DNA from 2 places in the Lachnoanaerobaculum sp. MSX33 genome. Region 1 is predicted to be linked to the other one. Evidence: predicted binding sites of a transcription regulator. Region 1 holds the regulator's gene; the other holds the start of a gene.

Region 1 (4,226 bases):
TATAATGATACGGGAACACTTCCATGTCCATAACCGTCAGCCTTTACAATTGCCGCCAGTTTCATATTTTCTTTTAAAGCTTTTTTTGTAACTGTTAAATTATGCTTTATTGCATCCAGATCAACCTTTGCATAAGCACGTCTATATGAGTCCATTTCTCTTCCTTCTATTAAGCACTTCACCTATATTATCTATAATTTCTCTTGCCAAAATACTGTGCTCTCCATATTTTTTACCGGCAATACTGCCGGCCATGCCGTGTATGAAAACTCCAAGCGCCACAGCCATATCATCATCTATGCCAAGACAAAACATGCCTGCAATTATACCGCATAGAACATCTCCGCTTCCGGCCTTTGCCATGGCTGCACTTCCGGATTTATTTATAAATGTATCCTCCTTTGCGGCGATAACACTTTGATGAGATTTTAAAACTACTGTAATACCGTATTTATTTGCATATTCCTCGGCATACTTTACCGGATCCGATAATATATCATCTATAGATACATCTATCAATCTTGACATCTCCCCTATATGAGGAGTGATAATAATATTATCTGTATAATACTTTGTAAGTGTAGCATCAGCTGCAATAATATTCAAAGCATCCGCATCTATTATCATAGGAACATAACATTCGGCTAAAACATATTCTACAATGATTTTAGCATAATAATCTGTAGAAAGTCCCGGTCCAAGTACCACTACGCTTGACCAATCAAGACATGACTTAATCTTATTTATAAAGCATTCCTTATTCTCATATGCTTCTCTCTCATCATAAGTTGTTATTATTGCTTCAGGTAAAAGTGTTTGTAAAATTGTACGATTTTTGCTTACCGTAAGTATTCTAACCAAACCTGCGCCTGAACGATATGCCGCCATTGCACTCAAAAATGCGGCACCGCTCATTCCGTTACTTCCGGCAATAACCAGAACATGCCCATAGCTGCCTTTATTTGCATTCTTAATTCTTTCAGGTATATATTTTAATGCAGTTTCATCAAGAATTCTCATATCCCCATCTCCACATATTAGTCTGTTTCTATTACTACCATTGCAATTGCCAATGAGTCGGTATTGCTTATGGATACATGGATTTTATTCTCATCAATTCCTTGTAAATGTCTGTTTGAATTATTACAGATTTTTATAAAAGGCTTTCCAAGTTCATCTCTGAGTACCGCCAAGTCCTTAAGTTCAACACCTCTGAAACCTGTTCCCAATGCTTTTACAAAGGCTTCCTTTGTAGCAAAATTTCCGGCCAGAAAACTGTCTCTGTTTCTGCCTCCGGCCATATCTATTTCACTATCATTGAAAGCCTTCTTTAAAAAAAATTCCTTTTTAATTGCATTTGATATTCTGTCTATTTCGACTATATCAGTGCCGATCCCTCTAATCATACTTCCCTTCAAAAGGAACAGCATCTACATTACTGACTCTATATGACAGCCTCATAAGAGATTCTGAAAGATGCACATTCTCAACAACTACATCATCAGGTACAACCAAATCTGTATGTGCAAAATTCCAGATTGCCTTTATTCCCGACTTTATAAGTCTGTCCGCAACTTCCATTGCTCTGGTCTTCGGTATTGTAAGTGCCGCTATCTGTATATCATTTTCAGATACAAACTTCTCAAGGTTATCAAGAGAATACACTCTTGCACCACGTATAGTTTTTCCGAAAAGATTAGGATCCACATCAAACATTCCTTTGATAAGGAAACCTCTTCTTTCAAAGTTTGCATAATTTGCAATAGCCTGTCCCAAATGACCTGCACCTATTATTATAATATTATGCTGACGGTCAATTCCCAAAATCTTTGCGATTTCATTATACAGATATCTTACATTATATCCGTATCCCTGCTGTCCGAAACCTCCAAAGTTGTTTAAATCCTGTCTGATTTGAGAAGCCGTAACCTTCATTCTCTCACTGAGTTCTTTTGAGGATATTCTTTCAACACCCTCTTCTGACAGCTCACCTAAGTATCTATAGTATCTTGGCAGTCTTGAAATGACTGCTCTGGATATTTTTCTTTCTTCCATATTTATTCCGTTCCAAATATCAATTTATAAATTATTCTCAGCAATTCCATTTGTTAAGAATTCTACAATTAGTATATTATCTATTAATATAAATGTCAATACAGATATATATGGTGAATATTATATATTTTATTAAGTTTTTGAGCATATAAAGGCTTCATTTGTATCATGAATTGTCTTGCATTTAAGCATGTATTTAAGCTATACTTATGTGGATTATATGGCTAAGGAGGCAAATTTTGATTTTAAATGCTACAAATATCTCAAAGTCTTTCGGAAGCAATGAGATAATAAAAGATGCAAATTTTTTAGTCAATGAACATGAAAAAGTTGCCATTGTCGGTGTAAACGGTGCCGGAAAAACCACACTGCTAAAAATACTTACAGGTGAGGAACATGCCGACAGCGGTAATGTTATACTTGCAAAGGATGCAAAACTCGGATACTTAAGACAGATAAATAATGTAGATTCCACATTAAGTATTATAGATGAGCTATATACAGTTATAGAGCATATCCTTAACATGGAAAAAAGAATGTTAGAGATGCAGGAACAGATGCAACATCTTTCAGGCGAGGCACTTGAAGAGTTATATTCTTCATATACCGCTCTTACTCACAGTTATGAGCTGATGGACGGATATGCCGCAAAGAGTAAAGTCATCGGTATTTTAAAAGGACTCGGATTCGATGAAAATGATTTTGACAGAAAGATAAATACATTATCAGGAGGTCAAAAAACAAGAGTCTTCCTTGCAAAACTGCTTTTAGAAGAACCTGATATTATTTTACTTGACGAGCCTACAAACCACTTGGATCTTCGAAGTATAGAATGGCTTGAATCCTATCTTTTAAACTATAAGGGTGCGGTAATTATAGTTTCACATGACAGATATTTTCTTGATAAGATAGTTAGTAAGGTCATAGATATTGAAAACGCCGAAGTCCAAATGTATTCCGGAAACTATTCAGACTTCTCCGCAAAAAAGCAGATGCTTTTAGATGCCAAAATGAAGGAATATTTGAATCAGCAACAGGAAATAAAACATCAGGAAGCTGTTATTACAAAGCTTAAGCAATTTAACAGAGAAAAGTCGATAAAACGAGCCGAGAGCCGTCAAAAACAACTTGAAAAGATTGAAAGAGTCGAAGCTCCAAAAACTCATATAGAAAATATGAGACTCTCTTTGGATATTTCAAAAGAAAGCGGTAAGGATGTGCTTACAGTACATGATTTGTCAAAGAGTTTTGATGAAAAGCATCTCTTTTCAAATATAAATTTTGAAATAAAAAGAGGGGAAAGAGTCGCTATTATAGGTGATAACGGTACAGGAAAGACTACCCTACTAAAGATTATAAACGGACTTTTAACTCCTGATACCGGTGAAGTAATCTACGGGTCAAATGTTTCCATTGCGTACTATGATCAGGAACACCAGGTACTTCATATGGACAAGACTTTGTTTGATGAGATTTCAGATACTTACCCTGAGATGAACAATACTCAAATAAGAAACATACTTGCAGCTTTTCTTTTCACAGGTGAGGATGTGTATAAAAAGATCGGTGATCTTTCAGGTGGAGAAAGAGGCAGAGTATCTTTGGTTAAACTTATGTTATCAAAAGCAAATTTCCTGCTTTTGGATGAGCCTACAAACCATTTGGATATTCTAAGTAAGGATGTACTTGAAAGTGCCTTAAACAGTTTCCCGGGTACTATTTGCTATGTATCACATGACAGATACTTTATCAATAAGACCGCAACAAGGATTCTTGATCTTACAGGAAACAGATTACTTAACTATATAGGAAATTATGATTACTATATTGAAAAAAGAGAGGCGGTAGAAGGTGCAGCCAATCTTTCAAATAATAATATAGAAGAAAAACCTACAGAAATCTCAGATTCAAAACAGGAATGGATTGAAAATAAGACTGCACAGGCTCAAAAAAAGAAAGTAACAAATGCCTTGAACAAATGTGAAAAGGAAATAGAAAAACTTGAAGAAAAACTTGCTCTTATCGATGAGGAATTTGCCGATCCTGAGATTTCCTCAAATGTAGGTAAGCTTATGGAACTGCAAAAAGAAAAAACAGCTCTGGAAGAAAAGCTTGAAAAGCTTATGAACGAGTGGGAAGAACTGACTTTAAGTCTGGAGGAAAATTAATAT
Region 2 (4,226 bases), on a different contig from region 1:
CAGCATAAAGCTTAGCCATAGCCGCTTCCTCCGAATATGTCTTCTGTGTTGCCTTAGCCATAGCTGCTCTATATACAAGCATCTGTGCCGCCTTTACTTTGGTTGCCATATTTGCAAGCTCAAACTGAGTATTCTGGAATGCTCCGATAGATCTTCCGAACTGCTTTCTCTCTTTTACATATGCAACGGTTCTCTCAAGTGCTCCCTCAGCGATACCAAGTGCCTGTGCGGCAATACCGATACGACCGCCGTCAAGAGTATGCATTGCGATACCGAATCCCTTACCTGCAGGACCGAGCATATTTTCCTTTGGAACTCTGCAATCTGTAAAAATAAGCTCATAAGTAGATGAACCTCTGATACCCATCTTCTTTTCCTTTGTTCCGAATCCGAATCCCGGTGTATCCTTCTCAACTATGAATGCGGAGAAAATCTTCTTCTGTCTGCCCTTTGCATCCACCTTTATCTCTGTACAAGCAATTACAACATAGATATCAGCCTCTTTACCGTTTGTTATAAAGATCTTTGAACCGTTAAGTACATACTCGTCACCGTCAAGCACAGCCTTTGTAACCGCACCCTGTGCATCCGTACCTGCATTAGGCTCTGTAAGTGCGAAAGCTCCAAGCTTCTCTCCCTTTGCCAAAGGAACAAGATATTTTTCCTTCTGCTCGGGTGTACCGTACATAGCGATAGGATCTGCACAAAGTGATGTATGAGCGGAAACAATAACACCTGTTGTAGCACATACTTTTGACAACTCTTCTACACACATCACATATGCAAGAGGATCGGCTCCCTGTCCTCCATACTCCTTTGCTACAGGAATACCAAGGAAACCGTATTTTGCCATCTTTGTTACAGTCTCTCTTGGAAATATTTCCGTTTCATCCACCTCTATTGCAAGAGGTTTTACTTCCTTTTCGGCAAACTCCCTAAAGAGGGATCTTGCCATCTCATGTTTCTTGTCTAAAGTAAAATCCATGAATCATACCTACTTGAATAAATCCAAGTGCAAACATAAATAGTGAAAGTCTTTGTTTGCGTTATCCTTTCTTAGTTTTCTTTCACCTATATAGTAAATACAAACCCGCCTTTTGTATCTATCTCACATTAAAACCCCTTTCTACATTTTAACTGTAAAAAGGGGATATATATTTTACTTATAAGAGAATATTCCTTCTCCGGTCTTCTTACCAAGCTTACCTGCAGCTACAAGCTCTTTTAACTTCGGAGCCGGTAAATACTTGTCATCCCCTGTCTCATTGTGAATAACTTCCATAATGGCAAGACATATATCAAGTCCGATAAGATCTGCCAAATGAAGAGGTCCCATAGGATGTGCGCATCCCAGAATCATAGCTGTGTCTACACCTTCAGCATCTGCTGTGCCTGCAGCCCATACATTGATTGCTTCATTGATCATTGGAACAAGGATACGGTTTACTACAAATCCCGGTGCTTCTTTAACCTGTACAGGAGTCTTTCCTATATCTTCAGATATCTTCTTAATCTTTTCCACCAATTCTGCAGGTGTCTTTTCTCCACCGATTACCTCAACAAGTTTCATTCTGTCTGCAGGGTTAAAGAAATGCATACCTACTACAGGTCTGTCAAGCGCCTCACCTATTCTTGTGATAGAAAGTGATGAAGTATTTGAAGCGAAAATACAATCCTTAGGAACTATATTCTGAAGCTCTTTAAAAATCTGCTGCTTAACTTCCATCTTTTCAAGCGCTACTTCCACAATCAAATCACAGTCACTGCAGATATCGCTAAGGCCTACTTTTATTTTTGAAATAATTGCATCTCCGGCCTCTTTTGATATTTTCTCTTTTCCTACAAGGAAATTGATGTTCTTTTGAATCTTTGCAAAACCTGCCTGTGCGTATTCTTCCTTAATATCACAAAGTCTTACTTCATATCCTTCTGTCATTGCAAAAGCCTGAGCAATTCCTGAACCCATTGTACCTGCACCGATAATACCAACTTTCATTTTTTTATCCTTTCTGAATTAAAATATATATTTTTGACTTTTTTATAATTTTTTATATTAAACCGGTATTTATGAATTAGTAAAATTCTTCTCTTTTCTCTTTTCAAGAAAAGTGTTCATACCCTCTATCTGATCATGTGTTTCAAAGCAACTTCCAAAGAGCTTTTCTTCAATCACAATCGCATCGTCCATCTTCGCATCAAGTCCGTCATTGATAGCTTTCTTACATGCACGAACTGCAATAGGAGCGTTTTGTGCTATAGTAGCCGCCATCTTCTTTGCGGCAGGCATAAGTTCCTCCGGTGAATATATAGCGTTAACCAGCCCTATTCTAAACGCCTCATCAGCTTTTATATTTCTTGCTGTATAAATCAACTGCTTTGCCATTCCTACGCCGACTATTCTTGCAAGTCTTTGTGTTCCGCCAAATCCAGGTGTGATTCCAAGTCCCACCTCAGGCTGACCGAACACTGCATTATCTGAGCATATACGAATATCACAGCTCATAGCAATCTCACATCCTCCGCCAAGTGCAAATCCGTTTACAGCGGCTATAACAGGAACAGGGAAAGTTTCTATCTTTCTGAATACATCATTTCCCTTCTTTCCGAAAGCCTCACCCTCTACCGGACTTAATTTGCTCATTTCACCTATATCGGCACCTGCTACAAAAGACTTATCTCCTGAACCTGTCAAAATGACGGCTCTGATTGTATTAGTGTCAATACTGTCAAAGCAAGCATCAAGCTCAGCCAGTACTTCAGAGTTCAAAGCATTGAGCGCCTTCGGTCTGTCTATTGTAACAATACCTACAGCACCTTCTGTATCAAACCTTACAAAACCCATAAAACACCTCCTTGTCAATATTGCATGTCAGGAATCAAGCTTGACATGTAAATCCATATGATAAAAATATAACATATATGTATCCGACAATCAATTAGTTTTTTCGACTAATTATTATATCCATTTTGCATAACAATATTCTAAAATCGAAATATCATCATGCTTAAAACATATATTTTTTTCATTTATATTGAGCAAAATTATTTTGCTGTTCTTTTTATTATCTGCAAAAGATTAAACACGACTCATCTTTAATATTTTTTACATACCAATATTTTTATTTATTATAACACATTGTTTAAATAAGATATATATAAAAACATATTATTTTTTTTATAGCAATTTTGAATAACCAAGGGGTGGATAATTGATTACACTTGTGATATGCTATATGTGATACATATATCTGACAATACAAAAAAGTTTACTCAATCGGTATTGTCCACTTTTATAGAATAAGTGAGGTGAAAAATATGAAAGAAGTAGTTATCGTCAGTGCTGCAAGAACAGCTATCGGTAGTTTCGGCGGTTCATTGGCAGGTGTAAGTGCAGTAGACCTCGGTATAACTGCAGCAAAGGGAGCTATTGAACGTGCAGGCATTGACGCTTCTCTTATCGACGAAGCCGTTATAGGAAATGTTTTAGGAGCAGGACTTGGCCAGAATATCGCTCGTCAGGTAATACTCGGAGCGGGATTGCCAAATACAACACCCGCATTTTCAATAAATAAGGTTTGCGGTTCAGGTCTTAGAACTGTTGAACTTGCAGCACAGATTATAAAAGCCGGTGATGCGGATATCATTCTTGCCGGCGGTACGGAGAGCATGTCAAACGCTCCATATCTTGTTAAAGGCGCAAGATTCGGCGTTAAGATGGGTAATCAAACATTGATTGACGAGATGATTACAGACGGTCTTTGGGATGCTTACAACAACTATCACATGGGCGTGACAGCTGAAAATATTGCTGAACAAAAAGGAATAACAAGAGAAGACCAGGATGTATTCTCGGTTGAAAGCCAGAGAAGAGCACAGGTAGCTATAGAGACCGGAAGATTAAAAGATGAAATAGTTCCTGTACTTATTCCTCAAAGAAAAGGCGATCCTAAGGTATTTGATACGGATGAATATCCTAAGTTCAATACTACAATCGAAAATCTTGCAAAGCTTAAACCGGCATTTAAAAAAGACGGTACTGTAACTGCAGGTAATGCTTCAGGTATCAATGACGGTGCCGCAATGTTCATTATCGCATCAAAGGAAAAGGCACTTGAGCTTAATCTTCCTATCATGGCTACTATAAAGGGATATGCTTCAGGAGGTGTTGCCCCAAGCGTAATGGGACTCGGAGTAATTCCGGCATCACAAAAAGCAATGCAAAAGGC

What was found. The regulator Rex, encoded in region 1, represses fermentation and respiration genes when NADH is low (regulators of the CRP and FNR family bind a similar motif). The targets are predictions, from matches to a motif close to ATTGTTAANTANTTAACAAT.
Region 2: HMPREF1495_RS05675 (enoyl-CoA hydratase-related protein) is a predicted target of Rex. The motif match lies at 2,899-2,918, and genes of this name have one in related genera.

The regions. Positions count from the first base shown of each region.
Region 1 covers NZ_AZXX01000092.1:19,657-23,882, forward strand. The annotation lists gene alr (alanine racemase) at 1-155, opposite strand, end outside; gene HMPREF1495_RS11505 (NAD(P)H-hydrate dehydratase) at 142-1,020, opposite strand; gene acpS (holo-ACP synthase) at 1,038-1,406, opposite strand; gene HMPREF1495_RS11515 (redox-sensing transcriptional repressor Rex) at 1,399-2,055, opposite strand; gene abc-f (ribosomal protection-like ABC-F family protein) at 2,295-4,223, shown strand; gene HMPREF1495_RS11525 (cell division protein DIVIC) at 4,225-4,226, shown strand, end outside.
Region 2 covers NZ_AZXX01000061.1:7,510-11,735, forward strand. The annotation lists gene HMPREF1495_RS05665 (acyl-CoA dehydrogenase) at 1-985, opposite strand, end outside; gene HMPREF1495_RS05670 (3-hydroxyacyl-CoA dehydrogenase family protein) at 1,160-1,996, opposite strand; gene HMPREF1495_RS05675 (enoyl-CoA hydratase-related protein) at 2,066-2,842, opposite strand; gene HMPREF1495_RS05680 (acetyl-CoA C-acetyltransferase) at 3,316-4,226, shown strand, end outside.